4 regions of the Rhizobium sp. NZLR1b genome follow, and region 1 is predicted to be linked to each of the others. Evidence: predicted binding sites of a transcription regulator. Region 1 holds the regulator's gene; each other region holds the start of a gene.
The links. Region 1 encodes LexA, which represses DNA repair genes until DNA is damaged. Its sites were predicted from a motif close to TGTTCNNNNTGTGTTCNG; they were not measured.
Positions count from the first base shown of each region.

Region 2: a site for LexA is predicted at 1,721-1,738, ahead of HJB84_RS31255 (DNA recombination protein RmuC). Genes of this name have one in related genera too.
Region 3: a site for LexA is predicted at 2,643-2,660, ahead of dnaE (DNA polymerase III subunit alpha). Genes of this name have one in related genera too.
Region 4: a site for LexA is predicted at 1,815-1,832, ahead of HJB84_RS10610 (ImuA family protein). Genes of this name have one in related genera too.

Region 1 covers NZ_JABDWC010000022.1:75,226-79,417, forward strand. Annotated here, with positions in the region: gene kdsA (3-deoxy-8-phosphooctulonate synthase) at 1-556, opposite strand, end outside; gene HJB84_RS25835 (VOC family protein) at 553-1,449, opposite strand; gene lexA (transcriptional repressor LexA) at 1,647-2,366, shown strand; gene HJB84_RS25845 (ComEC/Rec2 family competence protein) at 2,347-4,192, opposite strand, start outside.
Region 2 covers NZ_JABDWC010000035.1:37,150-41,341, forward strand. Annotated here, with positions in the region: gene HJB84_RS31250 (globin-coupled sensor protein) at 71-1,567, opposite strand; gene HJB84_RS31255 (DNA recombination protein RmuC) at 1,771-2,994, shown strand; gene HJB84_RS31260 (ribokinase) at 3,136-4,035, shown strand; gene ptsN (PTS IIA-like nitrogen regulatory protein PtsN) at 4,191-4,192, opposite strand, start outside.
Region 3 covers NZ_JABDWC010000002.1:14,045-18,236, forward strand. Annotated here, with positions in the region: gene dnaE (DNA polymerase III subunit alpha) at 1-2,406, opposite strand, end outside; gene HJB84_RS02355 (DUF5680 domain-containing protein) at 2,908-3,372, shown strand; gene HJB84_RS02360 (ABC transporter ATP-binding protein) at 3,441-4,124, opposite strand; gene HJB84_RS02365 (lipoprotein-releasing ABC transporter permease subunit) at 4,139-4,192, opposite strand, start outside.
Region 4 covers NZ_JABDWC010000006.1:1,245-5,436, forward strand. Annotated here, with positions in the region: gene HJB84_RS10595 (hypothetical protein) at 149-349, shown strand; gene HJB84_RS10600 (hypothetical protein) at 351-557, shown strand; gene HJB84_RS10605 (hypothetical protein) at 612-1,301, opposite strand; gene HJB84_RS10610 (ImuA family protein) at 1,896-2,648, shown strand; gene HJB84_RS10615 (DNA polymerase Y family protein) at 2,569-4,080, shown strand; gene HJB84_RS10620 (error-prone DNA polymerase) at 4,097-4,192, shown strand, end outside.

The DNA.
Region 1 (4,192 bases):
AGACCAAAGTGTTATAACCGAAGGAGGCGCCGCGTTCGCACAGCAGCACGTTCGGATTGCCGCTGGCATTGAGCTTCTTCAGGACGTTTTTCATATCCCAGGGAGCGAGGAACTGGCCCTTCTTGACATTGACGGCGCGGCCGGTCTCGGCGGCGGCGATCAGAAGGTCGGTCTGGCGGCAGAGGAAAGCCGGGATCTGCAGGACATCGACCACTTTTGCCACCGCGGCGCATTGCTCGGCGGTGTGGACGTCGGTCAGGACGGGAAAACCGAACTCCTTCTTCAGGTCGGCGAAGATCTGCATGCCCTTTTCAAGCCCGATGCCGCGTTCGGCAGAGAGCGAGGTGCGGTTTGCCTTATCGAAGGAGCTCTTGTAGACGAGACCGATGCCGAGTTTGGCGCAAAGCTCCTTCAGTGTGCCGGCAACCATGAAGGCGTGGTCGCGGCTCTCCATCTGGCAAGGGCCGGCAATCAGCGACAGGCGGCCGGTATTGGAAAATGTGACCTGGCCTGCGCCCTCGCCGATCCTGACTTCGGAATTCGTATCAGTGCTCATCGTGTTTCCTCGAAGGCGAAGAGCGTGCCCTGCCCGGGCGCGGGCTTCACCAGAATGCGATTGTTCTTGCGCGTGTAGGTCACTCCGTTAGCAGCCAAATGCGCTTCTGTCACGGCAAGATCGGTGACGGCAAAGAGGATAGCCCGGCCGCGCAGGCCGCGGTCGGCGGATGCGACGGCGATCTCGAAATAGGCCTCCAGCCCTTCCGGCGTCATCAGGCTGATTTTCGCATTCGGCGCCGCGATATTAACGCCGAAACCGGTTTTCTCGACGGCCGATTGCGCCGTTGCAAGGCTGACGAAGGCGGCGAATGCAGAGGGGTCCGGCGCGCAAAGCGCGATCTCGGCAATGCCGGTGACGCCATTGGCATGCGTCTCTAGCGCACCGCGATCGGCCGGCAGAGGATTGATGCGCTCAACACAGAAGAGGAAGAAATCCGGCGCGCGCAACTCAGCGGCAAAGGCCAGCTTGAAGCCGGCCATGGTCTCGGAACCGTCCGGCATTTTCATCGGCCGGCTGAACTGCAGCATGTCGCCGGCGCTCGATCCGCTGCCGACGAAGCTCCGATGAGCGCGGCCGGCATCCTCGGTGCCGAACGCCACCGCCGAAAGCCCCTCCTCGCCACAGCGGAAGCGGAAGGCCCGATTGCGGGCGGTGAAGACATTGCCTTGCCGCGCCGATGCCTCGCTCTCCTCGCGGCTGGCGATACCGAGCGGCTCCAGATAGGTCTTGTCGGCAAAGAAGACGCAGGCATTCTCCGTTCCGAAGGGATGGCGGGCATCGGCGGCAACGGTGAAGCCAAGCTTGCCGAGCCTTTCGCGCGCCAGGTCGATATTGACAACGGGCAGCACGACATGATCCAGCGGGTGCGGTTTGGCCGAGTGCTCGTTCATGATATCCCTCCCTGAAACGCCAAGAGGGTGCGACAGCGCCACCTTCAATGCAAGACATGTGCGCCAATCCGGCGAATGAAAATAAAAAACTCAACGAGTTGGCGGCAAGTTTTACGGAAATTTAGCTACTTGCGGAACACATATGGAACATATAGTGTTCTGTTCTGGATTTGTTTCAATCAAGGGGTCACACGTCGATGCTCACGCGCAAACAACAGGAGCTCCTGCTTTTCATTCATGAGCGCATGAAGGAATCCGGCATTCCGCCCTCTTTCGACGAAATGAAGGATGCCCTGGATCTGGCCTCGAAATCCGGCATTCATCGTTTGATCACAGCGCTTGAAGAGCGTGGCTTCATTCGCCGCCTACCGAACCGCGCCCGGGCGCTCGAGGTCATCAAGCTTCCGGAGGCCTACAGCCCGAGCATCCAGCCCCGGCGCGGCTTTTCGCCAAGCGTCATCGAGGGCAGCCTCGGCAAGCCGCAGCCGGTCGCCGCCCCCGCTCCTGCAAAACCGGTCGCCGATAACGGCAACTCCGTCTCCGTGCCGGTCATGGGCCGGATCGCTGCCGGCGTTCCGATCTCGGCGATCCAGAATAACACCCACGACATCGTCGTTCCCGCAGACATGCTCGGCTCCGGCGAACATTATGCGCTGGAGGTCAAGGGCGATTCGATGATCGACGCCGGCATCTTCGACGGCGACACGGTAATCATCCGCAACGGCAGCACCGCAAGTCCCGGCGACATTGTCGTTGCCCTGGTCGATGACGAAGAAGCGACGCTCAAACGTTTCCGCCGCAAGGGCGCCTCGATCGCGCTGGAGGCTGCCAATCCGGCTTATGAGACCCGGATTTTCGGGCCGGACCGCGTCAAGGTGCAGGGCAAGCTCGTCGGCCTCATTCGCCGCTATCACTGACATTGGAGAGGCCGGATTCGGCAAAACTGTTGCTGCGCCAGTCATAGGCGCGATGGCGCTTCCATGGGCGCGACAGGGTTTCGAATGCGGTCACGACCTCCAGGCCGGCATCGGCGAAGCGCAGCTCGACGGAGCCAGTCCTGCGCAGCGTCTCACCGGTAAAGAGCGTCGCTCCTGATCGGCAGCTGTTGAACCGCAGGCGGACCGACGTCACGACGATATCCGCCGCGTCGCAAGCCGGACCGAGATAGGCAGCGTTGTCGATGACGGCAACCACATGACCATTGCCGAGCCTTGATGTGCACCAGGCCTTTTTGACGCAGGAAAAGCGGTTTGCTTCACCACCGGCGACAGCCGCCCGCATCGCCGCCCTCGCTTCATTCTGCTGATCGCGGGAAAGCCTGACGCGGCGGTCGTCTCCCTCCGGCGGGACAGCGGGACCATCCAGCATTTTCGGCGGGAAATGCGTCGGCAGGACAAGTGCTCTCTGCCACTGATCGAAGATGAAATCCGGCGGGTTTTCGCGGTTGGAAGCGATTGCCGCAGCCGCGACCACTGCGACGAGACTGCCATCCTCCGAAATCACCAGATCCGGCGCCCGGGGAAGCGGCAGAAGCAGCACGCCGAGCGTAGAGACGGCGATAATCGATGTGCCGATATGGCGCAGCCGGGTGCGCAGCAGCGTCAGCAGCAGAAAGCCGGCCACGGCGACAGCGAAATACCAAGCCGGCAAGCGGCCGATGCCGATATCACCGCCCCAACCGGACACCGTTTTGGCGACCGCAATCACCAGGTCGAGGCCGAGGCCGACCACCTTCCAGAGCGGAACGTCCAGACCGAACGGCATGAGCAACATCGCCAGCAGCCCGGCCGGCATGACGATGAAGGAGATGATCGGCATCGTCGCGAGATTTGCCGGCAGCCCGTAAGCGGTCAGGCGATGAAAATGTTCGATCGAAAACAGCGCCGTGGAAAAACCGCCGATCAGCGAGGTCAGGAAGACGCCGCCGAAGAAGCCGGCGACGGCAACGACCGGTCGGAAGACCGGCAGTTTCAGCAAGGCGTTTTCGCGGACGCGCCGGTCCTTCCACAGTTGATAACCCGATACGAGTGCCAATGTCGCGGCAAAGGACATCTGGAAGCTCGGGCCCAAGACTTCGGACGGCGAAATGGCGATGATGACGAGCGCCGAGAGAACGACATTGCGCAGGCTGATCGACGGCCGGTCGAAGAAGACGGCGACCAGCATGATCGCCATCATGATGAAGGCACGTTCGGCCGAGACCCCGAAGCCGGAAATCAGGTAGTAGGCGGTGACGGCGCTGAGCGCGCCGGCGGCGGCGATCTTCTTTGTCGGATAGGCCTGAGCGACGCCCGGAAAAAGGCTGAGCAGCATCCGGAAGCCGACGAAGAAGATGCCGGCCGACAGCGCCATGTTGAGGCCGGAGATCGCGACAATATGAGCAAGGCCGGACTGGCGCAGCGCCTCCGTCGTCGCATTCGAGATGGCGCGTCGCTCGTCGGTCACCAAAGCAGCGGCAAAAGCGCCGGTGTCGCCGGGCAGGATCGATCGTATGCGGTCGCCAATGCTACTGCGCAGGTGGTAAAGCCATTCCAGCAGAGCTGCCGATGTCGATCTGGCAGCCTGCGGACCCGCCTCCAGATCCTTCTCTGGCGCACCGTAGAAGAAGCCGTTGGCGCCGATGCCATCGAAATAGGCACCGAAGGAGAAGTCGTTGAGCTCGGGAAGTGCGGGGCCTGCCGGCGGCGTCAGTCGTGCCCTGCCGGTGATGAGGTCGCCGATGTCGAAAGGCATGTCGGCGCCG
Region 2 (4,192 bases), on a different contig from region 1:
CTATGGAATTATCCGGCAGGCGGGGAAGACGCTTTTTTGCATCCCCGCCTGGAATTTCGCCATATTCGCCTCAGGCCGCCCGGCGGGCAGCGATGGCGGCATGGCCCTCGGGCCGGGCGCGGAAGCGGCGCAGCAGCTCGATCAGGTTCTCCACCTCGTCCTTGAGGCGGCGGGTTTCTGCCGAGGAGTGCTCAACCATGTCCGAATTCTGCTGGGTGATCGCACCCATGTTGCGGACCGCGATGCTGACCTCATTGACGCCGGTCGCCTGGTCGCGGGCGGCGGCGGCGATATCGGCGACGAAACGGTTGATGATGTCGATGCGGCTGATCATGTCGTTCAGCGCCTCGCCGGTACTGGAGACGATGCCGACGCCCTCATTGACCTGGGTCGAGCTCTGCGAGATCAGGTTCTTGATCTCCTTGGCGGCTTCCGCCGTGCGCTGGGCGAGCTGGCGGACTTCCTGGGCGACGACGGCAAAACCCTTGCCGGCATCACCGGCGCGCGCCGCCTCGACACCGGCGTTCAGCGCCAGAAGATTGGTCTGGAAGGCGATCTCATCGATGACGCCGATGATCTTGGAGATCCCGGTCGAGGATTTCTCGATGCCGGCCATCGCCGAGACGGCGCTGGTGACGAGTTCGCCGGAGTTCTTCGCCTTCTGCTGCGTCTCGCGCACGGCAGCCGATGCCTTTTCGGCATTGGCGGCCGTCTGGCCGACGCTGACGGAGAGCTGCTGCAGGGCGGCTGAACTCTCCTCGACGCCCGCCGCCTGCTGGGCGGTGCGAAGCGCCAGGTCGTTGGTCGCAGTGGAAATGACATCGGCGCCGCCCATGATCTGGCCCGAGGCCTCGCGCACGGATGCGAAGGACTTGCGAAGGGCGCCGACGGCGCGGTTGTAATCCTCGGCCATCTGCCGGAAATTACCCGGCAGGTCGGACGGCAGAGTGGCTTCGAGATCGCCGTTCGAAAGCGCTTCCAGACCGCGGCGCAGTTGCTCCAGTGCCATCGCCTGGTCGGATTCGGCCTTGGCGCGCTGCTCTTCCAAGGCGCGGCGCTTGGCTTCGAGCGTTTCGAGATAGACCGAGATGGAATAATCCATGTCGAGCATGCCGGCCTTGATGACCACCGACAGCTTCTCGGCCAGCAGCTTGCCTTGCTGGCGCGCGAAAACCGACGGCCACTGCTTTTCCATGATGCCCTTGACGAGTTCGGACATGACGATGGCGTAACCGCCGATATACCAGCGCGGCTCCAGGCCGATGCGGGCGTGCGTCCGGCCGACCGCGGTGACGCCGTCGACATAACTGTCGTCGAACGCACCGCCGGCGAGATTGGCCCAATGATCCTGCTGGCGCTGCTTGGCTTTGCCGACATGGTTCTTGTCGGCAAAGAAGCCGGCGACAGCCGGGGTTCTGGCAATCTTGGCGTAGAATTTATCGAGGGCGCCGCCGATCAGCTCGGTGATGACAGGGCGCAGATCCCGCATCGACTTGCGCGCCGCCTCGTCGAGTTCGATGAAATCGAGGCGCTGCCTGAGGGCACTGTCGGTCTGCCGGGAGGTCATCGGGATCTCTGTACTTGGCGCGAGTGTGCGGGAAGGAATTCTGCGCCGCAGGTTTTGGCGAATATGGTTGAGCAATCGTTAAATCGAGGCGCAATTTCTCCGCAGGAGCCAGCAGAAGTAGCGGCGTGCGAGGATAGTGGCGACCGCCAATTCCGTTCACCCTTTGATCTATATATTGCCGTCTCTTCTGGTATGGTTGCGACATGACCGTCAATTCCGATTCGTTCACTGTGTCGCTTGCCTCGATCAGCCCGGCCATGCTGGCGCTTGCCGGCGGGGTTCTGTTGGCGTTTGTCCTGCTGGTGATCGTGCTGCTGCTACGGGGCGCGAGCCTTCGCCACGAGCAGGCGGAGGAAGCGAGCTTTCGCGCTGGGGAAAGCGACGCGCGCATGGCCGAGCTTCTCAGGATCCAGGCGGAGATGCAGGGCCGCATCGCGGCGATGACCGAGGTCTTCGGCGCGCGGCAGAGTGAACTCAACCAGACGATCAGCCAACGCCTCGACGGCATGTCGCAGCGCGTCAACTCGACGATCACCGAGCAGACCAAATCGACCCATGAGAACCTGCAGCGGCTGCAGGAAAGGCTGGCGGTGATCGATGCCGCGCAGAACAATATCCAGACGCTCGCCAAGGATGTCGTCGGGCTGCAGGCCATTCTGTCCAACAAGCAGACACGTGGCGCCTTCGGCCAGTCGCGGATGGAGACCATCGTCGCCGACGGCCTGCCGATGGGCGCCTATGCCTTCCAGCAGACGCTCACCAACGGCTCGCGACCGGATTGCACGATCCGCATGCCGAACGGCGCGCCGCCGCTGGTGATCGACGCAAAATTCCCGCTCGAAGCCTGGAACGCGATCCGCGACGCCGGCAGTCCCGAGGCCGGCAAGACCGCCGGCCAGCAGTTCCGCCGCGACATGGAGGTCCATATAAGGGACATTTCCGAGAAATATCTGATCCAGGGCGAAACCCAGGACACGGCCTTTCTCTTCGTGCCGTCGGAATCGATCTTCGCCGAGATCCACGAAAACTTCGAGCCGGTGGTGCAGAAGGCGCACCGGGCGCGCATCGTCATCGTCTCGCCGTCGCTGCTGATGCTGTCGATCCAGGTCATCCAGGCCGTGCTCAAGGACCAGAGCATGCGGGCGCAGGCGCATCTGATCCAGGGCGAGGTGGCGATCCTGATGGACGATCTCGGCCGCCTCGACGAGCGGGTGCGCAAGCTGCAGGGTCATTTCGCCCTGGCGCAGAAGGATATCGACATGGTGGTCACCTCGGCCGACAAACTCACCAGGCGCGGCGCCAAGATCGAAGCGCTGGAATTCGAGGCAGGCGGCGAGGCCAAGCCTGCTCGCGACAGCGAACCTGCGGCCAAATCGGTGGAAAGCCGTACCGGTCTTCTCAAGCTCAGGGTGGTTGACGAGGAGTGACCGCTTCGGGCAGTGTCTCGCCCGAATGAAACAGCAGGAGCATGATGTCTTTCGAAAACCGCGCACACTTTTCGGCATCATGCTCTATCGAAGAAGTGGAGCATGCCGTCGCCGCATGCCCCAAAAGACGGGACACCCTTGATGATAACAGTTTTCGGGTCCATCAACATGGACCTCATCGCCACGACCGAGCGCCTGCCGAAGCCCGGCGAAACGGTGGCCGGCAACGGTTTTGCCACAGCCGCCGGCGGCAAGGGCGCCAACCAGGCGCTGGCAGCGCGGCGCGCCGGCCGCTATGTGCATATGGCCGGCGCCGTCGGCAAGGATAGCTTCGCCGCCGATGCCCTTTCCCTGCTCGATGATGCAGGAACCGATCTTTCTCTCGTCAAACATGTCGACGGTCCCACCGGCACGGCGCTGATCCTTGTCGGCGGCGACGGCGAAAACATGATCGCCGTCGTTCCCGGCGCCAACGGCCTGGTCGCGCCTGAGGATGCCGAGACGGCGATCGGCGGCATGAAGGAAGGCGATATCCTGATGCTGCAGCTCGAAGTGCCGGCTGCAGCCGTCGAACGCGCCCTGTCGACCGCCAGCGCCAAAGGCGTCACCAGCATCCTCAACCTTGCTCCTTTGATCCCCGATGCGCCGCGTCTCGGCCGACTTGCCGATATCGTCATCGCCAACGAGACCGAGTTCGAGCGGCTAGCCGGCCAAGATGGCATGGATGCGCAGGCGCGTGAGGCAGCCCTGACCCGGCTGCATGCCGAAACCGGCCAGACGTTGATCGTGACGCTTGGCGGCGACGGCGTCGTCGCCATCCGCGATGGGGCGGTTTCAAGGGCGCAGGGTCTGAAGATCGAACCCGTCGATACGGTCGGCGCCGGCGACACCTTCTGCGGCTATTTCGCTGCGAGCCTCGACGAGGGCCTCGATTTTGCCTCGGCGCTGCGCCGTGCGGCCGTTGCCGGTTCGCTCGCCTGCCTCAAATCAGGGGCACAGCCTTCGATCCCTTCGGGTGAAGACGTCGCAGCCCGGATATAGCGGGGTTTCCTTGCGAAGCCGCCGGTAAAACTCCTGCTGTTTCAGGGAATTCCGGCGGTTTTTGCCTGACGCGCATCGCATCGAAGGTGATTCATGCGGCGCGCTTTCTGCAGATCCTTATCGCAAAACTGCTGCACAGGTTTGCAGGGCCTGGTTC
Region 3 (4,192 bases), on a different contig from region 1:
GGCGGCGAGGAATTCGACCGGATAATGCGCCTTCATATAGGCCGTCTGGTAGGAGACGATGGCGTAGGCAGCGGCATGCGACTTGTTGAAGCCGTAATTGGCGAACTTCGCCAGCAGTTCGAAGATATTGTCGGCCTGCGGCTTCGATACGCCGTTCTTGACGGCGCCGACGACGAAGCGTTCGCGCTGCTGGTCCATCTCGGCCTTGATCTTCTTGCCCATGGCGCGGCGCAGAAGATCGGCTTCTCCGAGCGAGTAACCGGACAGGACCTGGGCGATCTGCATCACCTGTTCCTGGTAGACGATGACGCCTTGGGTTTCCTTGAGCAGGTGGTCGATCATCGGATGGATCGATTCCAGCTCTTCTTCACCGTGCTTGCGGGCATTGTAGGTCGGGATGTTCTCCATCGGACCCGGACGGTAGAGCGCCACCAGGGCGATGATGTCCTCGATGCAGTCCGGCTTCATGCCGATCAGCGCCTTGCGCATGCCGGCACTTTCCACCTGGAACACGCCGACCGTCTCGCCGCGCGACAGCATCTCGTAGGTCTTCTTGTCGTCGAGAGGGATCGCCGCGAGATCGACCTTGACGCCGAGCTTGGCGACAAAATCGACCGCGACCTTCAGCACCGTCAGCGTCTTCAGGCCAAGAAAGTCGAATTTGACCAGGCCGGCCTGCTCTACCCATTTCATGTTGAACTGGGTGACCGGCATGTCGGAGCGCGGATCGCGATACATCGGCACCAGCTTGGAAAGCGGGCGGTCGCCGATGACGATGCCGGCGGCATGCGTCGAGGCATGGCGGTAAAGCCCCTCGATCTTCTGGGCAATGTCGAGCAGGCGCGCGACGACCGGCTCCTTCGCCGCCTCCTCCTGCAGCTTCGGCTCCTCCTCGATCGCTTTGGACAGCGGCGTCGGATTGGCCGGATTGTTCGGCACGAGTTTGCAGATCTTGTCTACCTGGCCGTAAGGCATTTCCAGCACGCGGCCGACATCGCGAAGGGCGGCGCGCGCCTGCAGCGAACCGAAGGTGATGATCTGCGCCACCTGCTCGCGGCCATACTTGGCCTGGACGTAGCGGATCACCTCTTCGCGGCGGTCCTGGCAGAAGTCGATGTCGAAGTCCGGCATCGAGACGCGTTCCGGATTGAGGAAGCGCTCGAAGAGCAGCGAAAACCGCAGCGGATCGACGTCGGTGATCGTCAACGCGTAGGCGACCAGGGAACCTGCGCCCGAACCGCGGCCCGGGCCGACCGGTATATCCTGCTGCTTGGCCCATTTGATGAAGTCGGCAACGATCAGGAAGTACCCGGGAAAACGCATGCGCTCGATGACGCTGAGTTCAAAATCCAGTCGCTCGCGATATTCCTTTTCCTCGTAACCCGGCGACATGCCGAGCGTCGAAAGCCGCATGTCCAGCCCTTCGACTGCCTGGCGGCGCAGTTCGCTCGCCTCGGCGCGTTCGGCCTCCTCGGGATCGTCGGTCGCACCGGTGAAGCGCGGCAGGATCGGCTTTCGCGTCTTCAGCACGAAGGAGCAACGCTTGGCGATCTCGATGGTGTTTTCCAGCGCTTCCGGCAGATCGGCGAAGAGCTTGGCCATCTCGGCCCGGCTCTTCAGATAATGGTCCGGGGTCAGGCGAAAGCGGCTATCGTCGGAGACGATGGCATTGTGGGCGACCGCCATCAGCGCATCATGGGCGTCGTAATCGTCGCGTGTCGGAAAGAAGGCCTCGTTGGTCGCAACCAGCGGCAGGTCGTTGATATAGGCAAGCCCGACGATCCTCTGCTCATGGCGCTTGTCGTAGGTACCGTGCCGCTGCAGCTCGACATAGAGCCGGTCGCCAAAGAGACGCTTCAGCGCAAGCAGCCGGACTTCCGCCTGGGCTGCATGGCCCTCCTTGATCGCCACGTCGACAGGCCCGGTCAGGGCGCCGGTCAGGGCGATCAACCCTTCTGTGCCGGCCTCTTCCAGCCAGGAGGCCTTGATATGAATGGCCTGGTTGCTTTCGCCGCCGAGATAGGCGCGGCTGACGAGGTCGACGAGCCGTTCGTAACCGGCATCGGTGGCAGCGAGAAGAACGATCGACGGCAGCTTGATCAGGGCCTGCTGGCCGCCGCGCTTTTCCGTTTCCAGCCCGTCTTCCATGTCGATCGAGACCTGGCAGCCGATGATCGGCTGCAGGCCCTCCTCCATCGCTTTCTGGGAGAATTCCAGCGCGACGAACAGATTGTTGGTGTCGGTAATGGCGATCGCCGGCTGGCTGTCGCCGGTCGCCTTGTAAAGGATCTTCTTCAGCGGCAAGGCGCCTTCGAGAAGCGAATAGGCGGAGTGGACCCTCAGGTGGATGAAGCCCGGCGTGCCGCCGGTCACCTCAGCCGTTGAACCCTTTGCCGTATCCGCCATGCCATGCCTTCCCAATCACCCGAATGAATCGGACGCATTGTCGGCATAGAGGGCGAAGATGTCCAGAAGAAGTCCCGCGTCCGGACCGCATGACTGCCATGCGGTCCCCTGAAAACTTTAGATTGCCATGACGATGAGCGAGAAGCTGGCAACGAACATTGCGATGGAGGTGAATGCTGCGATATCACGGATCATGTCAGTCATTTGGCTCTCCCTTACTTGTTATGTTTTCAATTTGTTCGATGTTTGTTCCGTTGTCAACAGGAATCTTTTCCTTCTTTCTTGCGTTAGAAAATCCCGGGATGCGCATTGCGATTCGGTAAGGTCCGGGACGCGATCTGATGAGGAGCGATGTTGTTTCGCGATCTGCCGTAGATCGTGACATGGTCGCCAGACGGCCGACCTCCTCTCAAGACGACCCGCTTGTCTCGGCTGATGTTCTTTTTTTGTTCTTTACAGATCACTGCATATTTGCCAGCATCCGGCCGAGAGGAGAACGACATGCTCGACATTGCGATGCTGAACGAATTCGTCGTAGAGGCCAAGGCTGCGACCTATGTCGGCGGCGGCGTGCCGCGCGCGCCCTGCCGGCCGGGTGCCCACGATATGGGCTATGAGCGCGGCGACTGGCGCTATCTCGACAGCTATTTCGGCGGCACCGATTTCGCTGGACAGGAGGTGGTGTGGTTTGCCGGCGAGCCCGTGTGGGTGATGAACTATTTCGGTTGGATCGTCGCACCAGATCTCATCGACGGCGCTGCCGCCGGGGCAGTGATCAAAGCGGCACTTTCAGCCATGTATCGGCAGGAGCGCTTTCTCGGCGGGATGGAATTCGATCATCCAACCGGCCGCTATCTCGACCGCAGCGAAGGCGGTTGCGAGCGGTTCAGCGGCCACGAATGCATCATGGTAAACGGCCAGAAGGCCTATATGCTCGATTATCGCGGCGGGCTGGTCCTCCCGTAATCGCTGCCTTAGATTTTTGTTTCTGCAGCGTTATCCCGGAACCGCTGCACACGTCCGGGCGACATGCTCTAGAAATCGACGACCTTGCCATCCGCGATCGTCACGCGCCGATCCATGCGACGGGCGAGTTCATGATTGTGGGTGGCGATGAGGGCCGCGAGGCCGGACTGGCGCACCAGCGCCTCCAGCGCATCGAAGACGTAGCTTGCCGTTTCCGGGTCGAGGTTGCCGGTCGGCTCGTCGGCAAGAAGCAAGCTCGGCGCATTGGCGACGGCGCGGGCGATCGCGACGCGCTGTTGCTCGCCGCCGGAAAGCTCGCCAGGGCGATGGGCGCCACGATGGCCGATGCGCATATAATCGAGAAGCTGGCCCGCCCGCTCACCGGCCTCCTTCCAGGACAGCCCGGCGATCAGCTGCGGCATCATGATGTTCTCGAGTGCGGAAAATTCCGGCAACAGGTGGTGGAATTGATAGACGAAGCCGATCTCGCTGCGGCGGATCGCGGTACGTTTCTCATCGCTCAGGCCGTCGCAGGCATGGCCGTTGATGCTGACTTCACCGCCATCGGGATGTTCCAAGAGGCCGGCGACATGCAGCAGGGTCGACTTGCCCGTGCCGGAGGGGGCAACGAGAGCGACGATCTCGCCTTTCGACAGCGAGAAATCCGCGCTCTTCAGGATCGGGAGCAGCGTATCGCCCTGCCCGTAATGGCGCTCGACGCCGGTAAGCTTGAGAACGACGTTGCGTTTCATGAAGGCGGCATTCCTTATTCGTAGCGCAGGGCCTGCACCGGATCGAGCCTGGAGGCGCGCCAGGCCGG
Region 4 (4,192 bases), on a different contig from region 1:
CACCATCCCTGTCGCGTCCGGTTGACACGGCCCGCGCTCGGAAAAAGGAATGCCGATCAAACGAGATGGTTCCGATTGTCTCTTCCACTAACGAGGAACAAGCAGGGAGTTGCCGAGGTTACCTGTTATCCAACAGGGAGATTTAACGATGGGAATTGACAAACCACAGGACGGTGCTCCGGGCACCACCGACCAGTCGCCACGCTGGGAAGGTCCGCAGGAGAACACGCCGCGCGGCTACATGCCTGCAAAAGATGATCCCGACAGAACGAAGGACGCCAACGGCGAAACCAACGCCGACCCGCAGGTAAAGAAGATCTCAGACGGCCTGAAGCAGAAGGGCGAATGACATGTCAGACGGCGAAAAAGATGCCAAGGGCCAGTATGCCAGGTCGGTCGGGAACCGCAAATCAACGGGCGTCCATAGTGCGAAGCCGACCGTGATCACCGGCTCGGAGGACGCAACCGAACATAAGACGCCTCCGGGGAAGAGGCCCGTCAAGGACTGGGATATCAACTTCGATCCCACCGATGAGAACGAAGGCCGGATGCGGTAGTTGCGTCAGTGTCGAAGCCGCGTTCAGCGCGCGGCTTCGACAGTAGTTGTTCGCCTAGCGGTTGCCCGGCAACACCTGGCTCTGCCGTACGTCGTCGATCGACTGGCTCTGCGACAGCCGATCATCGGCAGTGCGATCGCCTTCTGACACGTCCCGCTGATGACCCGTCGGAATCACGTCGTCGACGACGTCGTTCGGCAGATCTTCGGCGAGATCATATCCCCGCACGCGCGGAGACGTCGCTTGCGTGCTTCTGGTGTAGCGACCGACGCCCGCGGCGCTGCCGGCAGCCGCATCCGCCTGGAAGACGTCTTCCTTCGACGCCGCGGACTGCTGCCCGCCGGCGGTCCAGCCTTCTTCCCGCCAAAGATCCGCCCGTTCGTCGAGGTCGATCGATCCTTCGTCGTCGAGGATGTCGTGGGCAGTGTCGTAGTTGCTCTCGTTAACGGAAACCGAGACCAGGAAGCCGCCGCGGCGAAGGCCCTCGGCATAGACGTCTCGATCCTCGTCAGGGAAGAACCAGTCTCCCAGTCGCGACCAGAATCCAGAGCCTTCTGCTGCGGCTGCGGAACCTTCGCCATCGGCTTCATAGCCGGGCATGAGGCGAACGTCGGCGACGCCTGCCGACTTCAGCTTGTCGATGGCCGTCTCGGCGTCGCTTCTGCTGTCGAAGAATGCGGTCAACGTGTTCTTGGCGGGTCCGCCCGCAAAGTTGGGTGCGCCGTCGTTGTATAGGTTTGTCATTGAGTGCTCCTCCATGGTTGGTGGGGAGCGAACGAGTGTAACAGTCGAATGTTCCGGCAACGCCCTACGGGTCTAGACACGGGGAGCGCGTCCCGTACAGGTCGCCATCCGGATGGCACATTCGTTCGCATCCCATCGCGAACCGACGCCGTAGCCTCGCGAAGCTCGCTCTTGCTCCGAACTGTTCGACGAGGGCCTTGCGCTCAAGGCTGTCCCGAGACGGCATTCGACTTCGATGATCGCCACCCGGACGTCTTTCAATTAAGGCCAGGAGGTTTTCCGGCGCTGTCGTCGTTTTTCCACTTCTTCTCCGATGCTCTTCATGCCCGTCGGCGGCTAGCTGTCCGAAGGGAATTCCACAGGCGAGGCGCCGACGATGACAAAAATATTTTTCAATGACGACGCCCACTTACAGGTCCGGCTACGGTTTTGATTCATCTCGCTAATCTTCTGACTCCCTAATTCTCAGGAATAGATTCCTACTTTTCGCGCGTCTTGACGCCGCGATGATTAAGGAACAGAAAGGGAACAATCAAGTTTCCACGGCATGATGTCGTACCTGTTCCACCGCGATTTAGGAAGGATTCGTGACCGATGTCGGCTGCACGCGAGCTAGCCATCGCCGAGCTGCGCGACCGCATCTCCGCTCTCGAGGGTGGCGTCGCGAAGAAGGCCGGCAGCCTGCCGTTCGGCGTGCCGGATATCGATATGCGTCTTCCGGGAGGCGGTCTGGCATATGGAGCGCTTCATGAATTCGCGGGTGGGGGAAACGGCACCGTCGACGGCGCGGCGGCCGCATTGATCGCCGCCGGGATAGCCGCTCGGACCAAGGGGAAGGTCGTCTGGTGTCTGACGCGGCCGGATCTCTTCATGCCGGCGCTGGCGCAGGCGGGCCTTCATCCGGACAGGGTGATCTTCGCGGAGGCCGACAAGGAGGAGGACGTGCTCGCGAGCATGGAGGAGGCACTCAGCTACGGCGGCCTCGGCGCCGTGGTCGGAGAACTCGTCCGTCTGCCAATGGTCTCCTCGCGACGGCTGCAGCTTGCCGCCGAGAAGACTGGAACGATGGGCATCGCCGTTCGGCGCTGGCGACGGCAGACGGAAGCGAATGACTTCGGTCAGCCGACGGCGTCGACGACGAGATGGAGAGTGAGCGTGATGCCGAGCGATCCCTTGCCGGTGCCCGGCGTGGGACGGGCGAGGTGGCTTTTGGAATTGATGAGATCGCGTGCGGGCGAGTGTGCTGAGTTTGAAGTTGGAGCCTGCGATGACAAGGGTCGTATCCATATATCTACCAGATTTGGCGACAGACAGGATACGTCGGGCCGATCCCGCCATTCCGCCTGAACAGGCGATCGCGGTCATCGCGAGGTCGGGCTCGAAGCGATGGGTCGCGGCCGCCGACGCCGCCGCCATGAAGGCCGGCCTCCGCGTTGGAATGCCCGCCGCCAAAGCCCAGGCGCTGTTCCGGGGACTGACGATGGTCGACGCCGACCCGGTTGCCGACGCCGCTGCCCTCGAGCGCATTGCTTTATGGGCACTCGGAATCTACTCGCCCATCGTGGCGGTCGACGGCACGGACGGCCTCGTCCTCGACACTGAAGGCGCTGACCATCTCCAAGGCGGCGAGGAACTGATGCTGACGGGCGTCGCCAATCGGTTCCGGTCGACCGGCCTGACGGCAAGGGTGGCGATCGCCGACACGTGGGGTGCGGCCCACGCGTGCGCTCGGGCTATCACAAGAGAAACTGTCATCGTTCCCCGCGGTGAGATCGTCCGCGCCGTCGAGAAGCTTCCGCTCGCTCTGCTGCGGCTTCCGCCGAAAGTCGTCGATGATCTCCGGGTGTTGGGCTTCCGGACGATCGGCGAATTGGCCAACACTGCGCGGGCACCGCTCGCCATGCGCTTCGGCCCCGAGCTCGGCAGGCGTATCGACCAGATGTTCGGCCGCACGTCGGAACCGATAGAGCCGGTCCGCAGCCCGGAATGGATCGAGGTGACCCGCCAGTTCGCCGAGCCGATCGGGGCTGCGGAAACCATCAACAGATACGTCGGCCGTCTCGTGATCGAACTGGTCGCCAAGCTACAACGCAAGGGCTTGGGCGTCCGTCGTACAGATCTCATCGTGGAAAAGGTCGACGGGACGCGTCAGGCCATCCGCGCCGGAACCGCCAAGCCGGCCCGCGACGTCGCCTGGCTCACCAAGCTCTTCAAGGACCGCACGGAGAAGATCGAGCCGGGCTTCGGCATCGAACGCCTGACGCTCGTCGCAGTCGTGTCGGAGGCGCTCGAGGAAGAGCAACGCTCGTCGTCCCTGGTCGAAGAGGAGGAGGACGACGTTACGCCGCTGATCGACATTCTGGGGAACCGAGGGAACAAGGTCTATCGCCTCGCGCCCGTCGCTTCCGACGTGCCTGAACGCAGCGTCCAGCGCATCGCCGCGGCCGCCGAGCCGACGAACGAGACATGGCTTCACGACTGGAAGCGGCCGGTGCGCCTGCTGCACAATCCTGACATCGTGGAGGTGATGGCATTGATGCCTGACCATCCGCCAGCCTGGTTCTCCTGGCGCGGCAAGCGCCGCCGCGTGAAATGTGCCGACGGTCCCGAACGCGTCTTCGGCGAATGGTGGGTCCGCACGTCCGAGGTCGAGGCCGTGCGCGACTACTTCGTCGTCGAGGACGATGCGGGAGAGCGCTTCTGGCTCTATCGCTCCGGAGACGGCGTCGACGGGGGTACGAATTCGCACAAGTGGTTCATCCATGGAATTTTCGCTTGAAGGAGACGGACGTGCGATGAGATACGCCGAGCTTCAAGTCACCACGCACTTCTCGTTTCTTCGAGGAGCGTCGTCGGCCGACGAGCTGTTCGCCACCGCGAAGGAGCTCGGC